Regions from separate parts of the Streptomyces sp. 6N223 genome, predicted to be linked through region 2. Evidence: riboswitches for the same ligand, from Rfam matches in the RefSeq annotation. Region 2 holds a riboswitch; the other holds the start of a gene.
What was found. Region 2 has a riboswitch for cobalamin ahead of ACTWQH_RS18025 (ribonucleoside-diphosphate reductase subunit alpha). Riboswitches for the same ligand answer to the same signal wherever they lie in the genome.
Positions count from the first base shown of each region.

Region 1: it holds a riboswitch for cobalamin, as region 2 does, so the genes downstream of both, metE (5-methyltetrahydropteroyltriglutamate--homocysteine S-methyltransferase) here and ACTWQH_RS18025 (ribonucleoside-diphosphate reductase subunit alpha) in region 2, are expected to answer to the same signal.

Region 1 is NZ_JBQQCA010000001.1:69,569-79,598, reverse strand. It holds gene ACTWQH_RS00290 (lytic polysaccharide monooxygenase auxiliary activity family 9 protein) at 1-552, opposite strand, end outside; gene ACTWQH_RS00285 (helix-turn-helix domain-containing protein) at 699-1,625, opposite strand; gene ACTWQH_RS00280 (DUF397 domain-containing protein) at 1,742-1,996, opposite strand; gene ACTWQH_RS00275 (ATP-binding protein) at 2,222-3,013, shown strand; gene ACTWQH_RS00270 (lysylphosphatidylglycerol synthase transmembrane domain-containing protein) at 3,306-4,268, shown strand; gene ACTWQH_RS00265 (alkaline phosphatase D family protein) at 4,308-5,900, opposite strand; cobalamin riboswitch at 6,036-6,273, shown strand; gene metE (5-methyltetrahydropteroyltriglutamate--homocysteine S-methyltransferase) at 6,416-8,767, shown strand; gene ACTWQH_RS00255 (SDR family NAD(P)-dependent oxidoreductase) at 9,356-10,030, shown strand, end outside.
Region 2 is NZ_JBQQCA010000027.1:10,045-20,074, reverse strand. It holds gene ACTWQH_RS18035 (DUF2079 domain-containing protein) at 1-836, shown strand, start outside; gene ACTWQH_RS18030 (GNAT family N-acetyltransferase) at 890-1,420, shown strand; adenosylcobalamin-variant (AdoCbl-variant) riboswitch at 1,457-1,564, shown strand; gene ACTWQH_RS18025 (ribonucleoside-diphosphate reductase subunit alpha) at 1,696-4,113, shown strand; gene ACTWQH_RS18020 (ribonucleotide-diphosphate reductase subunit beta) at 4,113-5,153, shown strand; gene ACTWQH_RS18015 (hypothetical protein) at 5,164-5,598, shown strand; gene ACTWQH_RS18010 (D-Ala-D-Ala carboxypeptidase family metallohydrolase) at 5,614-6,348, opposite strand; gene def (peptide deformylase) at 6,486-7,115, opposite strand; gene ACTWQH_RS18000 (tetratricopeptide repeat protein) at 7,231-8,304, opposite strand; gene rsrA (mycothiol system anti-sigma-R factor) at 8,543-8,845, opposite strand; gene ACTWQH_RS17990 (sigma-70 family RNA polymerase sigma factor) at 8,842-9,504, opposite strand; gene ACTWQH_RS17985 (SOS response-associated peptidase) at 9,768-10,030, opposite strand, start outside.

The DNA of each region.
Region 1 (10,030 bases), on a different contig from region 2:
GGGCGCGTAGGCGTCGGTCTCCTTGACCAGCTCCAGGTCGTCCCAGGTCAGGCGCTGCGTCTTCGGGTCGAAGCCCTGCTTGGTCACGTAGACCATGAAGTACTTCGCTCCGTGGTCCGCCTGGTCCCAGACGTCGACCGAGAAGCTGCCGCTGTTGGCGATGTCGGTGGTGGTCCAGTTCCCCGGGGTGTCGAGGGCGTCGTACGTGCCGTCGCCGGTGTTCCCGGCGCTGCACAGGCTGCCGTCGGGGACGGCGTCCTGGTGGTTGCCCTGCACGTTCTCCCGGTAGAGGCCGTTCCAGTTCCACATGGCGCTGGTGTTGGCCTGCCAGGCCTGCCAGCACATGGGGTCCTCGGTCTCCATATCGGGGTTCTGGAAGTCATCGCCCCACCGGTACCAGCAGCCGTAGTTCCGCGACATGGGGTCGACGGTCGAGCCGTGGGCGCTGGCGGTGTCGCCCGCCCACGGGATGAGGAGGAGCAACGACGCCGTCGCGGCCGCCATGGCCCTGAGCAGCCACGCCCTTCGCTCGCGGGTTCCTTTCATGCTCATGACACCTTGCATGCGTCCTCCATGCGTGCGGCTCGGTGGTTGGGAGCGCTCCCAGACTAGGGGGCGGCCCGTCGAACAGCCAGTCGAAGAACGCGCGAAGGTGTGCCGACGAAGGGGAGCTTCGTGAAGACGAGCTCACCCTGTCGTCACAGCGAGCGCTTGAGCCCGTCGAGAAAGCGCAGCCCGTCGAGGAACTCGGCCGTCTTGCCGTGGGGCTCGGCGGTGGCGCACAGGCTGTCCATGACCGCCATGTAGTCCTCGACGTCCTCGCGCTTGTCCATGTAGAGCGCGCTGTTGAGCTGCTCCAGGTAGACGATGTCGGGCAGGTCCGGCTCCCTGAACCGCAGGATGGTGACCGGGCCCGCCGCAGCGAGCCCGCCGAGGCGGAAGGGGGCGATCTGGAGGGTGATGTTGGGCCGCTCGGCCAGCTCGCGCAGTCGGCGGATCTGCTCCCGCATCGCCTCGGCCCCGCCGAGCGGACGGCGCAGCGCCGCCTCGTCGACCACCGCCCACAGCTTGGGCGCCTCGGGACGCAGCAGCAGCTTCTGCCGCTCCAGGCGCAGCTCGACGCGGCGTTCGACCTGCCGGTGGGAGGCGTGGGGGTGGCCCAGGCGGATGCAGGCGCGGGCGTAGTCCGCGGTCTGGAGCAGGCCGGGGATGAACTGCACCTCGTAGGTGCGGATCACCGAGGCGGCCTCCTCGAGGCCGATCAGCGTCTCGAACCAACTCGGCAGCACGTCGCTGTACTTCTGCCACCAGCCGGGGGTGCTGGCCTGCCGGGCGAGCGTGAGGAACTGGTCGCGCTGCTCCTCGTCGACCACGCCGTAGAGCGTGAGGAGGTCCGCGATGTCCCGCCCCTTGGCGCCCACCCGGCCGAGCTCCAGGCGGCTGATCTTGGCGTGCGAGCCGCGAATGGCGTCGCCGGCCGCCTCCCGGCTGATGCCGGCCCTCTCGCGCAGCCGGCGCAGGTGGGTGCCGAGCACGATCCGCAGCACGGTGGGCCCGCCCCGCGGGTGGGACAGGATGTCCGTCACCGACGAGACGCGGCCTGGCTGAGGCTGAGCTGACGCCATGAGGTCCCCTGAGTGGTGGAATATGCGCCCCAGTGTTCCACTGTCGGGACGCGGCGTACAGCCGCCCTCACCGGTGGCTCCCTGCCGCTCGGGCGGATCGGCGGGCGGCGGACCGGTCAGCCTGCCGCCGCCTCCGGGCCGACGAGGTCGTCGAAGTCGCCGTCCTTGGCCCCCTGTATGAAGGCGGTCATCTCCGCACGGGTGTAGATGAGCGCGGGCCCCTCCGGGTCGCGGGAGTTGCGCACGGCTACCTCGCCGCCGGGCAGCCCGGCGAGCTCAACGCAGTTTCCGTTGGGGTTGCTTCGTGCGCTCTTGCGCCAGACCGCACCGTCGATGCTGGTCGCCGGGAGGCCGTTGGTGAACCGCGGCATGTGCTCTCCTCTGTTGCGTGCTTCGGGTCTCCCGCCCCGTCGTCGCCGGGACGGCTACTGACCGAATACTGCCCTGGATTGACGCGTTCTTGCATCTGTTCATGCATCGGTTCTTGCATCTGTTCGTTCAGATGTACTTGCAGGGATACGCTGGGTTCCACCAGGATGGACCCGGTGGAGTGGTGCCGTGGGCAGGGTCGGGTCACAAGCGCTGCGGAGGTCGTGATGACAGCTCACCCGGCGTGGTGGACAGGCGAGAAGACCGCCGACGGCGTGCTGGGCGGCCGGCGGACAGCGGCCCTGGCCCCACTGCCCCCCTCGGGCCGGCTCCCCTTCGCCGCCCTGGCGCGGCAGCCGTCCGCCGAGCCGCGCGAGGACCGGCAGGCCCCCGACTCCGGTGACGACCCGGGCGCGGACGCCGCGGGATTCGTGACCTTCCCCCTGGCCAACGCCCCCGAGTCGCCCGGCGCCGCGCGCGGCCTCACCCGCACGACGCTGCACGGCTGGGGTCTTCATGAGCTGGCCGACGACGCCTCGGTGGTCGTCTCGGAGCTGGTGACCAACGCCCTGCGGTACGGCGTTCCCCCCGAGGGACAGCGCCGCCCGCTGCCGCCCGCCACCACCGAGCAACCGTTTCTGTTGAGCCTGGTCCACTACGGCGGGTCCGTGCTCTGCGCGGTCTTCGATCCGGGGGCCGAGGTCCCGGTGGTGCGGGAGCCGGACTTCCTCCGCGAGTCGGGGCGCGGCCTGCACGTGCTGCAGTCGCTCTCCGAGAGCTGGGGGTGGACCACGCCCGACCGGCACGGCAAGGCGGTCTGGGCGCTGCTGCAGTCGGGGCGGGAGACGGAGTCGGGGCAGGAGCCGGTCGCCGGCTCGCCGCTCGGGCCGGCCGACGCCGAGTGGGAGCCGCTGACCCGGCTGCTGCTCCTGCTGGAGCTGCTGAGCGGCCCGTCGTGGCTGAAGGCCCTGGGCGCCTCGGCCCGGGGCCCGCTCGGCGGCGGCGAGCACGCGGACTGAGGCGCACGCGGGGCGAAGCGGGCGAATCGTTCTTCCGCTCTGGCCCGCCGGGCCGCCGGCGCTACCCGGGCATGGCGGTCCCGTGCGGTCCAGTGCGGTCCCGTGGTTATCCTCTTCTCTTGTTTCCAAACGACGCCAGCGCCGACGCCGTGAAGGCGTAGCGGCACCGCCCGGATACGCGGCGGCCACCGGGCGGCTTCTGGCCGGTCGGCAGGCGGACGCCGCGACGTCGCGTGACCGGGACATGCTCTGGCGAGCACATCGAGCCACCGGATGGGGAGAAGACCAGACGATGCCGCGGCAAGAGACCACCAGCGTGCTGCGGCGGCTCCCGTGGCGGGGGATCCTCACGCTGCTGCCGCTGGCCGGCGTCGCCTGGTGGGTGGTGGCCAACCGGTCGGTGATCGGCGAGGGTCTCCGGCAGGCCCTCGCCGCCGACGGGACCTGGCTGCTGGCGGCGGTCGGCTGCACCGCGCTGGGCTTCGTCGCGGTGTCCTTCGCGCGGCAGGGCACGGTCCTGGAGCGGCTGCCGGCCGGGCGGCTGCTGGTGACGCAGTTCGCCGCCGGGGCCGCCAACCACCTGCTGCCCGCCGGGATAGGCGGCGGCGCGGTCAACATCCGGTTCATGGCCCGCTGCGGCCTGCCGCCCGCCCGCTACTCGGCTGCGCTCGCCCTGTACTTCCTCGCCGAGGGCGTCTCGCGCGTGGCGCTGCTGCTGGCGCTCCTCCTCGCCTTCCCCGAGGCGCTGCGGCTCCAGGCGCTGCTGCCGGACCGGGTCGGGCTGCCGCTGGTGGCGGCGGGCGCGGCGGTGGTGGCCGTCGCGGCGGTGGCCGTGACGCTGGCGATACGCCGGGTGAGGCGGGCGATACGCACCTTCCTCGGCACGGCGTTGCGGGACGTCCGCGCCGTGCACGCGCGGCCCTCGCGGGTGCTGGCGCTGTGGGGCGGCTCACTGGCGTTTCCCGCGCTCCAGGCCGCCGGGCTGGTGGCGGTCGCGCTGTCGCTGGAGCTGGGAGTGCCCGTGGGGCACGTCGTGCTGGCCTACCTGGCCTCCTCGGTGGTGGCCGCCGCGGTCCCCACCCCCGGCGGCTTCGGCTCGGTGGAGGCCTCGCTCGTCGTCGCGCTGGTCGCCACCGGCGCGAACGTGGCGGCGGCCACCGCGACCGTGCTGGCGTACCGGGTCATCACGGTGTGGCTGCCGCTGCTGCCCGGCGCGCTGGTGCTGGGCGCGCTGGTGCGGCGGGGCATCGTCTGACGCCCCGCCGCGCGATTCGCACGGTCCCCGCGCGGGTCCCTACTGGCCCACCAGGCCGGGCTGGAGCGTCTTGGTGAAGAGCACCGCCCCGCCGACCTCCCGCAGCCGGACCGTCATCTCGCCGCCGTCGCCGTCGATCTCGACCTCGCCGTAGAACTGGTAGCCCTCGGCCGGGGAGACGTTGGCGCGCGTCGGCGCCTTGACGAAGACCCGCTCCGGGCCGAAGGTGGCGTCCAGCTCGCTGGCGGGGAAGGCCCCGGCGTTCAGCGGCCCGGTCACGAACTCCCAGAACGGCGCGAAGTCGGTGAACGCCGCCCGCGCCGGGTCGTAGTGCTGCGCGGAGGTGTGGTGCACGTCCGCGGTCAGCCACACCGTGCCGGTGATGCGGCGGTGCTTGACGAAGCGCAGCAGCTCGGCGATCTGCAGCTCGCGGCCGAGCGGCGCGCCGGGGTCGGCGTTGGCGACGGCCTCGAAGTCGGTCTCGCCGTCCGCGACCACCAGACCGAGCGGCATGTCGGCGGCGATGATCTTCCACATCGCCCGCGAGCGCGCCAGGCCGGCCTTGAGCCATTCCAGCTGCTCGCGGCCGAGGATGCCGACGGGGTCGGAGGCCTGGTCGTTGGGGGAGTTGGCGTTGCGGTGGGTGCGCATGTCGAGCACGAAGACGTCGAGCAGCGGGCCGTGGCGCACCACGCGGTGGACGCGGCCGTCGCGCGGCAGCGGGAAGTACTCGGTGAACGCCTGGCGGGCACGGGCGGCCAGCACGTCCGCCGACTGCTCGGTGTAGCGGCTGTCGCCCAGGATCTCGCCCGGGTACCAGTTGTTGGTCACCTCGTGGTCGTCCCACTGCACGATGGAGGGCACCTGGGCGTTGAAGCGGCGCAGGTTCGCGTCGAGCAGGTTGTAGCGGAAGTTGCCCCGGTACTCGGCGAGGGTCTCGGCCACCTTCGCCTTCTCGGCGGTGGTGACGTTGTGCCACACCCGGCCGTCGGGCAGGGTGACGCTGCCGGTGAGCGGCCCGTCGGCGTAGATGGTGTCGCCGCTGAAGAGGAAGAAGTCCGGGTCCAGCAGGCGCATTTCCTCGAAGGCGCGGTAGCCGCCGATGTCCGGGTTGATGCCCCAGCCCTGCCCGGCGAGGTCGCCGGACCACACCAGGCGCACGCCGTCGCCGCGCCGGGCGGGGGCGGTGCGGAAGGTGCCGGTCACCGGCTCGCCGGTGCGGCGGGGGTCGTCGGGGTCGGCCAGCAGCACCCGGTAGTGGATCTGCTCCCCGGGCGGCAGCCCGAAGAGCGGTGTCGTGCCGGTGAGGTCGCTGCCGGGGGTGAGCAGCGGGCCGGGGAAGCGGCGCGTGGTGCGGAACGACTCGGTGGCCGAGGTCTCCACGATCATGCGGGCGGGGCGGTCGGAGCGTACCCACACCAGCCCGGAGGAGGCGGTGACGTCCCCGGCCTGCACGCCCCAGCGGGCCTGCGGGCGCCCGGAGAGCGCCAGCGCGGGGGCGGCGCCCGTCAGCGCGGGCAGCGCCGGCAGCGTCAGCCCCGCCGAGGCGAGGACGCCGCCGCGCAGCAGGGACCGCCGCCGCACGGGGCCCGGTTTCCCTCCGGGTCCTCCTGATCCGCTCGCCGTCGCCATCGCGTACCTCCTTGGCTGGATATGCTCGAACTGTGGAACGGGCCGCAGCATGGCCCGTCAACCGGAACGCCCGGCAAACGGGGAGCCAACGTTGCCGCCCGGCGGCCGGCGGCGGGCGGCGGCGCGCCCGGCGGTAGGCTCGGGTACGCCGATGGTTCGCCCGGCTCCCGCGCCCGCGGGGGGCGGGCGAGGCAACAGGGAACCCGGTGCGAATCCGGGACTGCCCCGCAGCGGTGAGCGGGAACGACCGCCGTCATCAGGCACTGGGCGCGCATGCGCCTGGGAAGCGACGGCCAGTAGGTTCCGCCGGTCCGGCCCGACGGACCGGCGAACGCCCGCGAGTCCGAATACCTGCCGTCGGTGCGCGCGCCGCCGGTGCGCGCCACAAGGTTTCGGGCCTCGCGGGTGGGTCCGTGCGCGCATGCCGCCGCGCCGTTACGCCGTGGCGGCGGCCGTCGCATGCCACCCTCGGTGCTCGGGGCCTTGCAGGTCAGCGAGCTCGCGAGGAGAGAGCTGTGATCGACAACCCCACCCGCCCCACCGACCCCGCCATCGGATCGACCGTCCTCGGCTACCCCCGGATCGGCCCCCGCCGGGAGCTGAAGCGCGCCGTGGAGCGCTACTGGGCCGGCCGCCTGAGCGCCGAGGAGCTCGCCGCGGCGGGCCGCGAGCTGCGCGCGCGGACCTGGACCGAGCTGGCCGGCAGCGGCCTGACCTCGGTGCCCGGCAACACCTTCTCCCTCTACGACCAGGTGCTGGACACCGCCGTCATGGTGGACGCCGTGCCGCCGCGCTTCCGCGCGCTCGGCCTGCCGCCCCTGGACACCTACTTCGCGATGGCGCGCGGCCGGGGGGACCGCGAGGGCCACGAGGACGTCGTGCCGCTGGAGATGACGAAGTGGTTCGACACCAACTACCACTACATCGTCCCGGAGCTGGGCCCCGGCACCGCCTTCGCGCCGGCCGGAGAGGCAGCCGGGGACCAGGACGTCAAGCCGGTGTCCGAGTACCGGGAGGCGGCGGCGCTGGGCGTGGAGACCCGGCCGGTGCTGCTGGGCCCGGTGACGTTCCTGCTGCTGTCCAAGCCCGCGCCCGGAGCGCCCGCAGGCTTCGCGCCCCTGGACCTGCTCGACCCGCTGCTGGAGTGCTACGCCGAGGTGCTGCGGCGGCTGGCCGCGGCCGGCGCCGCGTGGGTGCAACTCGACGAGCCCGCCTTCGCCGCCGACCGGACGGGTGCCGAGCTGGCCGCGCTGCGCCGCGCCTACGAGCGGCTGGCGGCGGCCCCGGACCGTCCCCGCCTGCTCGTGGCCGGGTACTTCGGCGACCTGGGCCCCGCCCTGCCGGTGCTGGCCGACAGCGCCGTGGAGGCGATCGCCGTGGACCTGGTGGCCGGGCCGGAGGCCGCCCGCGAGATCCCCGCGCTGCCGGGCCTGCGACGCAAGACGCTGGTGGCCGGCGTGGTCGACGGCCGCAACGTGTGGCGCGCCGACCTGCCGGCCGCCGCCGCGACCTGCGCCAGCCTGCTGGGCTCCGTCGGCTCGCTGGCGGTGTCCACCTCCTGCTCGCTGCTGCACGTGCCCTACGACCTGGACGCCGAGACCGGCCCCGACCCGCGGCTGCGCGAGCGGCTGGCGTTCGCCCGCCAGAAGGTGGCGGAGGTGGTGCTGCTGGGCGAGGCGCTGCGCGCGCACGACCCGGCGGTCACCGGGCGGCTGGCGGAGGCCGGCGAGGCGGTGCGGCGCGGCCGGGCGTCGGCGCGCCGCGACGACCGGGTCCGGGCGCGGATCGCGGCGCTGCGGCCGCACCACCGGCGGCGCGCCCCGTACGCCGAGCGGGCACGCGCCCAGGACGAGCGGCTGGGGCTGCCGCCGCTGGCGACCACCACCATCGGCTCGTTCCCGCAGACCGACCAGGTGCGCCGGGCCCGGGGCGAGCTGCGCGCGGGGCGGCTGGACGAGGCGGGCTACACGCGGCGGATGCGGGGCGAGATCGAGCGGGTCATCGCGCTTCAGGAACGCCTGGGCCTGGACGTGCTGGTGCACGGCGAGCCGGAGCGCAGCGACATGGTGCAGTACTTCGCCGAGCGCCTGGAGGGCTTCGCCGCCACCGAGCACGGCTGGGTGCAGTCCTACGGCTCGCGGTGCGTGCGCCCGCCGATCCTCCACGGCGACGTGGCGCGCACCGGCCCGATGACGGTGGAGTGGAGCGCGTACGCCCAGTCGCTGACGAGCCGTCCGGTGAAGGGCATGCTGACCGGGCCGGTGACGATACTGGCCTGGTCCTTCGTCCGCGACGACCAGCCGCCGGCCGCCACCGCCGACCAGGTGGCGCTGGCGCTGCGCGACGAGGTGCGCGACCTGGAGGCGGCGGGCATCCGGATCGTGCAGGTGGACGAGCCGGCGCTGCGCGAGCTGCTGCCGCTGCGGGCAGCCGACCGGCCCGGGTACCTGCGGTGGGCGCTCGACGCCTTCCGGCTGGCGACCGCGGGAGCGGCCGACGCCACGCAGATCCACACCCACATGTGCTACGCGGAGTTCGGCGACGTGATCGCGGCGATCGACGGCCTGGACGCCGACGTGACGACGATCGAGGCGGCCCGCTCCCGCATGGCGGTGCTGGGCGACCTGCGCGCCGCCGGCTTCGGGCGCGGCGTGGGGCCGGGCGTGTACGACATCCACTCGCCCCGCGTGCCCAGCGAGGACGAGGTGGCCGAGGCGCTGGCGGCGGCGGTGCGGACCGTGCCGGCCGAGCGGCTGTGGGTCAACCCGGACTGCGGCCTGAAGACGCGCGGCTACGAGGAGGTGGAGCCGGCGCTGCGCCACATGGTGGCGGCGGCGCGGCGGGCGCGGGTGGCCGCCCGCGGCTGAGCCCCGCGCAATTCGTCCCATCCGGCGCCGGGCGCACGATCCGGCGCCGGATTCGTCTCGGTGTGGTCTCGCCATTCGGCGGCGGGTCGTCGGATTATGACGGACGGGCGTAATAGCCGTCAGAGCCCGTCTGGCGTCGCTCCGGCGACATCTTCCCCCCTCACGGGATAACGGCCTCTGAACCGGTGGCGCGACACCCGATCGCGGGTGTGGAGGTAAGAGGAACATAGATGGGAGGTCGCGCGATGATGTGGTGGCTCGTCGCCACAATCGGCGTGAATCCCCCGGCAATTGGCGCCTCAGACGCCAGTTCGGGCCTGTGATCTCTCCCACAGTGAGGGCCTGGGGGGCAAATCCGGAGTTTCGCTTTCATGACAGGTCTATGTCGCCCGCATTGCGGCAGCCCGCGGCGGGTAGATAAAAGACCAGCGTGTCCTGGTGAAGCGGCGATTCGACCGTTCTGGCGTCCGTGAGGGGGCGCGGCCACCGCACGCGAGCCTCGCGAATTTGACCGCATGGAAAAGCAGCTACTTTACTGCTTCCTGCTAATTCGGTTATATGATCCAGCGGTCGGGAGTGTTCATGCCGATGCCGGTGTCCACGCGGTCCGGTCTGGTCGTCGCGGTCAACCCCGTGCACCGCCCCTCGCCACGTCTCACAGTGGCCGCCGCGCGAGCCGGGGCGCTCGGCATACTGGAGCTTCCCACCGGCGACGAACGGCGCGTCGCTGACTGCCTGGACGTCACCAGCCGCTGGTCCTCACTGCCGTTCGGGGTGCGCGTACGCCCCGGCTGCCCGGTCACCGCCTCCTCGCTGCCCGCCCTGGCGGACACCGTGCTGCTCGCCGACCCGGGCCGCTCCCCCGCCGAGTTCGGCGAACGCCGCGTGCTGGCCGAGGTCACCGACCTGCCCGGTGCCCGCCGTGCCGCGCGCGGCGGCGCCGCGGGCCTGGTCGTGCGCGGCGCCGAAGCCGGAGGCGCCGTCGGCGAGTTGAGCACCTTCGTCCTGCTGCAGCGCGTCCTCGCCGACCCGGAGCTGGCGGAGCTCGCGCTGCCGGTCTGGGCCTGGGGCGGCATAGGTCCCCGCACGGCCGCCGCCGCCGTCGCCGGAGGCGCCGCCGGCGTGGTGCTCGACACCCAGCTCGCGCTCTACGACGCGGCGGGCCTGCCGTTCGAGATCACCGAGGCGCTCTCCGGGCTCGACGGCTCCGAGACCGTGCTCCACCACGGCGTTCGCGTGCTGCGCCGCCGAGGCCCGGGCGCG
Region 2 (10,030 bases):
AGGACCTGGGGCTGACGGCGGCGGCGATCGCCGTGATCGTCGCCGTCCGCGCCCGGCGGTGCGGCCAGGCGCGCGTCGTGCCGGTGGCGCTGGGCGTCGCCTGCGCGTGCGCCGTGACCTGCGCCATCACCCTCGGCCTGGTGATACCGGCGTTCAACAGCGGCGGCGAGTACGACTACTGGACCAAGCTGGGGGAGGGCGGCGGCCCGGCGGACGCCGTCTTCTCCGGCGCCGAGGAGAAGGTCCGCACGCTGCTGTGGGTGGTGGTGCCGACCACCGGGCTGCTGGCGCTGCGCTCCCCGCTGCTGATCGCCCTGCTGCCCACCCTCGCCTGGCGTTTCGTCTCCGCCGAGCCCCACTACTGGGGCACCGACTGGCACTACAGCGCCGTACTGATGCCGGTGACGGCGCTGGCGCTCGCCGACGCCGTCGCCCTCACGCGCGCCTCGCACCGGGCCTGGCTGCGCCGCTACGCCCACCACCTGCCGGCGTGCGCGCTCGCGGCGGCGCTGGCGCTGAGCACGACGCTGCCGGTGGCGGCGCTCACGCGCACCGACAGCTACCGGGCCGGGACGGAGGAGGCCGCCGGGGTGCTGGACCGCATCCCCGACGATGCCGAGGTGGCGGCCAACATCCGGCCCATCTCGCACCTCACCGGGCGCTGCCGCGTCTTCTGGATCGGCAACACCTACGGGCCGGCGCCCGGCTACATCGCCTACTACGACCCGCTGCGCAGCGCGGAGAGCCTCCTCGCGTACGCCGACTCGCTGCGGCCGGGCGTCCGTTACGAAGTGCTCGCCGAGGACGGCGGCTACTGGGTGCTGCGCGCCACCTGACCCGCGCCGGATTATCGGACGCCATTGTCAGACCCTCCCGTCACACTGGCGGCATGGACATCGTGATCAGGCGGGCGCGGGAGGCGGAGCTGGCGGCGGTCGGGGAGCTGACCGCGTCGGCGTATCTGTCGGACGGGATGCTCACCTTCGGCGAGGAGGACCCGTATCTGGCGGTGCTGCGCGACGCGCGGCGGCGGGCCGAGCACGCCGAGGTGCTGGTGGCCGCCTCGCCCGACGGCGAGCTCCTCGGCAGCGTGACGTACGTCGGGGACGGCGGGGTTTTCGCGGAGGTCTCCCGGCCGGGGGAGGCGGAGTTCCGGATGCTGGCGGTCTCGCCCGCCGCGCGCGGCCGGGGTGCCGGTGAGGCCCTGGCGCGCGAGTGCGTGCGGCGGGCACGCCGCGCCGGGAAGAAGCGCGTCGTCATTTCCAGTCAGTCGCAAATGCACACGGCGCACCGGATCTACACCCGCCTCGGCTTCGTTCGAACCCCGGAGCGCGACTGGAAGCCGGTGCCGGACCTGGAGCCGCTTCACGTGTTCGCACTTGAGTTGCCCGACCCCAAGCGAGGCGACCACAACATATAGGGGCTCTCGACTTTCACGACACAAGATGTATGCTCGTCCTCGCTGTCATGCAGGGGAATCCGGTGCGAGTCCGGAACTGTCCCGCAACGGTGTGTGATGAGCCGAGATGTGTCGGCTCGCGCGAGTCCGAGTGCCTGCCGACGGCGTTTCGCACACGTCCGGGCCTCGTGGGCTGGGCCGGCGGACGCGGCGCGGTGTGCCCTTTGCCCGAGGGATACGTATGTCCGCGCGCGACCGTCATGCCCCCTGCCCCCGATCTGAGGGAGAGCTACGCCATGACCACCGCACCCGTCGTCGCACCGCCCGCGCCGACCGCGCCGACGGCACCGACGGCACCGACGGCACCGACCGAGGACGGGGCCGGCCCGGCCGTGGCCGCGCTGCGGCGCGCGCTCCGCGGGGCGGCGGCCGGCCTGCGCGCCACCGACCCGGGCGCGATCGAGGCGGCGGCGCTGCGGGGGCGTCACGCGGGATCCGACGAGGCCGAGTTGCGCGAGCTGGCCATCGAGGCGGCGGCCGGGCTCATCGGTGAGGACCCGGAGTACTCCAAGCTCGCCGCCCGGCTGCTCACCCTCGCCATCCGCGAGGAGGCCGCGGGCCAGGGCGCGGACTCCTTCACCGCCTCCATCGCCGTGGGCCATCGGGAGGGCCTGATCTCGGACCGCGCCGAGGCGTTCGTGCGGCGGCATGCCGCCGCACTGGACGCGCTCGTCGAGCGGGCCGTCGCCGACGGCGCCGACGACCGCTTCGGGTACTTCGGCCTGCGGACCGTCCACTCGCGGTACCTGCTGCGGCACCCCACCACCCGCCGTGCGATCGAGACGCCGCAGCACTTCCTGCTGCGGGTGGCGTGCGGCCTGGCGGAGGACGACTCCGAGCGGGCGCTGGCGGAGGTGGCCGAGCTGTACCGGCTCACCAGCACGCTGGCGTACCTGCCCTCCTCCCCCACGCTGTTCAACTCCGGCACCCGCCACCCGCAGATGTCGTCCTGCTACCTGCTGGACTCCCCCAGGGACGAGCTGGACTCGATCTACGAGCGGTACCACCAGGTCGCGCGGCTGTCGAAGCACGCCGGCGGCATCGGCATCGCGTACTCGCGCATCCGCGCCCGGGGCTCGCTGATCCGCGGCACCAACGGGCAGTCGAACGGGATCGTGCCGTTCCTGCGGACGCTGGACGCCTCGGTCGCGGCGGTCAACCAGGGCGGCCGGCGCAAGGGCGCGGCCTGCGTCTACCTGGAGACGTGGCACGCGGACATCGAGGAGTTTCTCGAACTGCGGGACAACACCGGCGAGGACGCCCGGCGCACCCACAACCTCAACCTCGCGCACTGGATTCCGGACGAGTTCATGCGCCGGGTCGAGACCGACGCCGACTGGTCGCTGTTCTCCCCCGTGGACGTGCCGGAGCTCGTGGACCTGTGGGGCGAGGAGTTCGACGCGGCCTACCGGCGGGCGGAGGCCGAGGGGCGGGCGGTGAGGACCGTGCCCGCGCGCCAGCTCTACGCCCGGATGATGCGCACCCTCGCGCAGACCGGCAACGGCTGGATGACCTTCAAGGACACCGCCAACCGCACCGCCAACCAGACGGCGCGGCCCGGCACGGTCGTGCACTCCTCGAACCTGTGCACCGAGATCCTCGAGGTCAGCGACGACGGCGAGACGGCCGTGTGCAACCTGGGTTCGGTCAACCTCGGCGGGCACCTGGGCGCGGACGGCGCGATGGACTGGGAGCGGCTGGACGCCACCGTCCGCACCGCCGTCACCTTCCTCGACCGCGTCGTGGACATCAACTACTACCCCACCCCGCAGGCCGCCGCCTCCAACTCCCGCTGGCGGCCGGTGGGCCTGGGCGTGATGGGCCTGCAGGACGTGTTCTTCCGGCTGCGGCTGCCGTTCGACTCGGACGAGGCGCGGGAGCTGTCCACGCGGATCGCCGAGCGGATCATGCTCGCGGCGTACGAGACCTCGGCGGACCTGGCCGAGCGGCACGGGCCGCACCCGGGGTGGCTGGCCACCCGCACCGCCCAGGGCGTGCTCCACCCCGACCACTACGCCGGCGCCCTCGCGGCCTCCCCGTGGCCGGAGCGGTGGCAGGCGCTGCGCGAGCGGGTCGCCCGCTCCGGGATGCGCAACGCGCTGCTGCTGGCCATCGCCCCGACCGCCACCATCGCCTCCATCGCCGGGGTGTACGAGTGCATCGAGCCGCAGGTGTCCAACCTCTTCAAGCGCGAGACGCTCAGCGGCGAGTTCCTCCAGGTCAACACCTACCTGGTGGCGGAGCTGAAGCGGCTGGGCGTGTGGCACGAGGCGACCCGCGAGGCGCTGCGCGAGGCGAACGGCTCGGTCGCCGCCCTGCCCGGCCTGCCGCGCGAGGTGCGCGAGCTGTACCGCACGGCGTGGGAGCTGCCGCAGCGGGCGCTGATCGACATGGCGGCGGCCCGCACCCCGTTCCTCGACCAGAGCCAGTCGCTGAACCTGTTCCTGGCGGCGCCCACCATCGGGAAGCTCAGCTCGATGTACGCCTACGCCTGGAAGCGCGGCCTGAAGACCACGTACTACCTGCGCTCCCGCCCCGCGACGCGGATCGCCCAGTCGGCGCGCGCCGCCGCCCCGGCCACCGCCTCCGTCCCCGACCAGGCGGCCGAGGCCTGCTCCCTGGAGAACCCCGAGACCTGCGAGGCGTGCCAGTAATGACCACCACGACACCGACGACCCCCACGACGCCCGCGGCGAAGCACCTGCTGGACCCGGGCTTCGAGCTGACGCTGCGTCCCATGCGCTACCCGGGCTTCTACGAGCGGTACCGGGACGCCATCAAGAACACCTGGACCGTGGAGGAGGTCGACCTCCACTCGGACGTGGCGGACCTGGCGAAGCTCTCGCCGGGCGAGCAGCACCTGATCGGGCGGCTGGTCGCGTTCTTCGCCACCGGCGACTCGATCGTCGCCAACAACCTGGTGCTGACGCTCTACAGGCACATCAACTCCCCCGAGGCCCGGCTGTATCTCTCCCGGCAGCTCTTCGAGGAGGCGGTGCACGTCCAGTTCTATCTGACGCTGCTGGACACCTACCTGCCGGACCCGGACGAGCGGGCCGAGGCGTTCGCCGCGGTCGAGAAGATCCCCTCCATCCGCGAGAAGGCCCAGTTCTGCTTCCGGTGGATGGACTCGGTGGAGGACATCGGGCGCCTGGAGACGAGGGCGGACCGGCGGCGCTTCCTGCTCAACCTGATCTGCTTCGCCGCCTGCATCGAGGGCCTGTTCTTCTACGGCGCCTTCGCCTACGTCTACTGGTTCCGCTCGCGCGGCCTGCTGCACGGCCTGGCCACCGGCACCAACTGGGTGTTCCGCGACGAGAGCTGCCACATGGACTTCGCCTTCCACGTGGTGGACACGGTGCGGGAGGAGGAGCCGGACCTCTTCGACGAGGAGATGAGCCGTCAGGTCACCGAGATGCTCCGGGAGGCGGTCGAGGCGGAGCTGCAGTTCGCCCGCGACCTGTGCGGCGACGGCCTGCCCGGCATGAACACCGAGTCGATGCGGGCGTACCTGGAGTGCGTCGCCGACCAGCGCCTGGCCCGTCTCGGCATGCCGCCGGTCTACGGCTCGGCGAACCCCTTCTCCTTCATGGAGTTGCAGAACGTCCAGGAGCTGACGAACTTCTTCGAGCGCCGCGCCTCGGCCTACCAGGTCGCGGTCGAGGGGAGCGTCTCCTTCGACGACGAGTTCTAGACTCCGTGGCATGAGTCCGTTCCGCCGTGACCGCGCACGCGGAAACGCCCGGGACCACCTCCCCGACGAGCTTCACGCCCAACTCGTCGCCGAGGGCCTGCTGATGCTGGAGGAGCGCCTGCGAGGATCCATCACCTACCGGCGCTACCGCGAGGCGGGCAGCAACGAATGGGTCCGCTACCGCAGGAACCCGATCAGGGGTGCGATAGCGGTGAGTTCGCGGCGGTTCCTGGTGTGGGTGGGCGGCGGCAAGCACATCGACGTGCCGCTCGCCCACCCCCTTCGCCCCGCCGTGGAGGTGCGGGCCGCCGGTGAGGACGGCGTCTGCTTCGCGTACACCGCCGAGACGTTCAGGACCGACCGGACGGGCGAGGTGGAGGTGGTGCTGCGCACCCCGCGCGCGTCCCGCGTGATCGAGGTGCTCACGCTCCCCTCGCCCGGCTAGGCGGTGCCGTGCCCGCTAGATGCCGCAGCTCGGGGCGGACCAGTACGGCGAGGGGTCGTGCGCGAGGTGCGCGTGGTCGTCGTGCCCCGAGTAGCCCGGGCCGAGGATCTCGCTGAAGCCGTGGTAGCGGGCGCGCTGGACCAGCGTGCACAGCGAGTGCGAGCCGGTGAGGTCGACGGCGTCGCCGTACAGGTGGCGGCTGGTGGAGGAGCCGCCGGCAGCGCTGTTGCAGTCGTAGGAGCGGAAGCCGCTGCTGACGTTGATCGGCGCGTCGCCCAGGGCGTGCCGCATCGCCTCCAGCTTCCACATGTTCACCAGGGCGTTGGCCTGCGCCGTGGAGGCGCTGACCGCGCCGCCGGACCAGTCGGAGTTGCAGTCGTTCAACTCCGAGTAGGTGAAGTGGATGGGTGTGCAGTCGTCGTCCTGCAGGGCGTAGATCTGGTCGAAGGTCCGGGGCCCGGCGACGCCGTCGGCGGGGAGCCCGTACGCCTCCTGGAACCGCGTCACGGCGGCGGCGGTGAGCGGGCCGTACTCGCCGTCGATCGCGAGTTCCTCGCCGTACTCCGGGTAGCCGGAGACGCGGATCTGCAGCTGCCGCACGTCCTCGCCCGTGGCGCCCTGCGAGAGGGTGCGGCCCCAGGTGTAGCAGCCGTCGGCCTGGGCGGTGGACGCCGTGGTGACCGTGACGGCCACGGCCGCTGAAGCGACCATGACAACGGCGAGCAGGAGACGCACCACGCGTCTGATCATGCTTCCTCCGTGGAGAGAAGGGGAGTCGAGCCTGGTCGAGTCAGTCAGAAGCGTGGCGCAGACGTCAACGCGCGTCAACCGGGGCGGGCGCCGCCGACGGAACGACCCGGTGGCGTTCACCCGCCCGTCAGCGGCGGCTACTCGTTGGGCACCGTCTCGTAGCGCGGGGTGCCCTCGGCCATCATCTTCAGGGCCTTCTTCCGCTCCCGCTTGGAGAGGCGGTCCAGGTAGAGCCGGCCGTAGAGGTGGTCGGTCTCGTGCTGCAGGCAGCGGGCGAAGTACCCGGTGCCGCGCACCGCGATGGGGCGGCCGGCCGCGTCCTGGCCGCGCACCACGGCGTAGTCGGGCCGCGGGAGTTCGGCCCAGGCGGTGGGCACGGACAGGCAGCCCTCGTTGTTGTCGTCCAGCACGCGGGCGGCGGCGGGCAGTTCCTCCAGCACCGGGTTGCAGACCACGCCGACGTGGCGTACGCCCTCGTCGTCGAGGCAGTCGTAGACGAAGACCTTCAGGTCGACGCCGATCTGGTTGGCGGCCAGGCCCACGCCCTCGGCGGCGTGCTGGCTGGCGAACATGTCGTCGACCAGCGCGGCCAGGGAGTCGTCGAACGCCGTGACGTTCTGGCACTCGCGGTGCAGCATGGGGTGGCCGACGACCGTGATGGGCCGGACCGTGCCGCGCTCGCGGTGGGCCCGCTCCCGCTCCGCACAGTCCTGGGTGTCGTCGATGAACTCATCGCTGACGCGCTCATCGGTCTCTTGCTGCGCCATGGTCCGCTGAATGCCTTTCGATGACCGTCTTCCGTAACCCGTACAGCTTACGGCGGGTCGCGAGGGCGCCGAGCGGTCTCGGCATGCCCGGGCGGCCCCGCACGGGCCGCAACCGTCAGCAGACCTCTTCGAGATCGCGCCAGTCGCGCGAGTCCGGGCTGTCCGCGACCCAGCTGTCGAGCAGGCCTCGCACCAGGGAGCCGGGGGCGGCGATGCCGCACTCGCGCTCCGGCGACCACAGGCCGCCCGCGGTGGTGTGGCCCAGCGGACCCGGGTGGCCGGGGACGCTGTGGTCGTGCGGATCGTGCAACGCCAGGCCGTCGCCCTCCTCGCTGGGCATCCGGCTCTCCGAGCAGGCCCGGCACAGCAGCCGCACCGAGGAGGACCAGTCCTCCGCGGCGTACCCGGCGTCGGCCGCGAGCTGCTCCAGCGCGTCCCGGTCGGCCTGGGTGGCCGCCTCGATCAGCACCACCCACGTCGGCACCGAGGAGGGCGCCCACAGCTCGATCTCGTCGAAGACGGGGTAGACGGAGGTCCGGCCGGCGCCCACGCCGGCGACGCCGCCCCCGCCGGGCGCCGTCATGGTGCGCTCGCCGCGCGGCGCGCCGTCGTGCAGCACCACCTCGCCCCAGCGCCGGCCGGAGGAGGGCAGCGGGATGTTCAGCACCTCGATGCGGGCGGGATCGAGCCGCCGGCCCCAGACGACCTCGGCCTCGCCGTCGGGGGACAGGCGTACGGCCGCGCCGCCGAGGTCCATGCCGAGCGGCTCGTCGGAGGCGGACAGCGAGGCGCCCCCGGACCCCCCGGGTCCCGAGCGGTGCCCCCAGCCCCCGCCCGAGCCGGGCACCCGCAGGCCGTACGCCTGCCAGGCGCGGCGCGCCAGGGGCCAGTCCTGCAGCGCGGTGGCGGCGATGCCCACGTTCCACCAGTCCGGGGCTCCCGCGTCCTTCTCCAGCAGGGCGACGGCGCGCAGCCCGGCGGCGCGCGCCTGCTCCCAGTCGTGGCGGAACTTGTGGAGCAACGCCAGGTTGAACCACGACTCCGACAGCCACGGCTCCAGGTCAGCGGCGCGGGTCAGCAGCTCGCCCGCGTCCTCGTAGCGGCCGTCGTCGATGAGGCTGAAAGCCCGGTTGGTGGCCAGCCGCCAGTCCGTGGACGGCCGCTGCCGGACTCTGCCGAAGATCCTCACGATGTCCCGCCTGATTCCCGCCTCGTAGCGTGCACTTCACGGTTCTCCTGTCCCACCCGAACGGCATCCAACCATGGGCGGACAGGTCCTTGCTCATCAGGATGGGCCAGCCGACCGCCGCGCGCGAGACGGGCCGGTGGCTGGGTGAAACGAGGGACCGCTGAGACAGCGGAGGCGGACCGGGGCGACCCCCGGACAACGCCGGGACGACGCGCCGGGACAACGCCGGGGCGGGGGCCTACTGGGCGGGCTGCTCGCGCGGGCCGCTCCCCGCCTCGCCGCTCTGACCAGCGCGGATCAGGTCGATGCGGTCCATCACCTTGGCCCGCAGGTCCGAGGGGACCTCGTCCTGGCCGCAGCAGCGCTTCACGAGCTTCTTGACCGACTGCTCCAGCCCGTACTTCTCCAGACACGGAGAGCATTCCTCGATGTGCTCCTGGAACTTCTCGCAGTCGCCGTCGGGCATCTCGCGGTCCAGGTACTCGTAGAGATGGTCCAGGACCTCGGCGCAGTCCGTGATGTGTGCCTCGTCGCCACTCATGATCCTGAACCCTCCTGTGCGGCCCCGGCCGGGACGAGGCCGCGCTCCCGCGCGTAGTCGGCGAGCATGTCGCGCAGCTGGCGACGGCCGCGGTGCAGCCGGGACATCACCGTGCCGATGGGTGTACCCATGATGTCCGCGATCTCCTTGTAGGCAAAGCCCTCTACATCGGCCAGATACACGGCGATGCGGAACTCCTCGGGGATCGCCTGCAGGGCCTGCTTCACGTCGGAGTCGGGCAGGTGGTCCAGCGCCTGGGACTCGGCGGAGCGCAGGCCGGTGGACATGTGGGACTCCGCCCGCGCCAGCTGCCAGTCCTCGATCTCGTCGGCGGCGCTGCGCTGCGGTTCCCGCTGCTTCTTGCGGTAGGAGTTGATGAAGGTGTTGGTGAGGATCCGGTACATCCACGCCTTGAGGTTGGTGCCCTGGCGGAACTGGTGGAACGAGCCGTACGCCTTGGCGTAGGTCTCCTGCACTAGGTCCTCGGCGTCCGCGGGGTTGCGCGTCATGCGCAGCGCGGCCGAGTACATCTGATCCAGGTAGCCCAGCGCGTCCCGCTCGAAGCGGGCGTTGCGCTCGGCCTCGGTCTCGTTGTCGTTCTCGGTCCGGGTGTCGTCGCTCTGCGGCCTGGCTTCGTCCCTCTCGGTGACCGGACCCACCTCCTCCGTGAACGTGATGAGCCCAGGAGCGGGCTCGCTCGCTTCGGAGGATAGACGACGATCCGCGGCGCCCGCCGTTCGGGACGAGCGCTCGGCGGACAGCCGCAGCGTCGCCCAGTCCACCTCGGCGGCGCGCTGAGCCGGCTTGGCCGCGGTGCGGGACACCAGGCAGGCGGTGGATGCCATCGTCGGGGTCTCCCTTGGTCGTAGGTCCGACCAGCACAACGCCGGCCCCCGCCGTCGCATTCCCGCCCCGTCGCCCCTCAGAAGAGCGTCACGACCTCCGGGGCGGGGAGCTCGCGCACCAGCTCGGGGCCGTTGTTCCGCACGTTGCTCACCTCGGTGGTGACGGGGTAGGCGCGGACCGTGCCGGGCAGGGGCGGAGCGAGCAGGGCGCGTATGTCCTCCGGGTCGGTGCGGGCGGGGTCGAGCCAGGCGTCCCACCGGTCCGGGGGCAGCATCAGCGGCATCCTCGGGTGGATCTCCGCCAGCGAGCCGGGTCCGTTCTCCCCGCCGCCGTCGATGC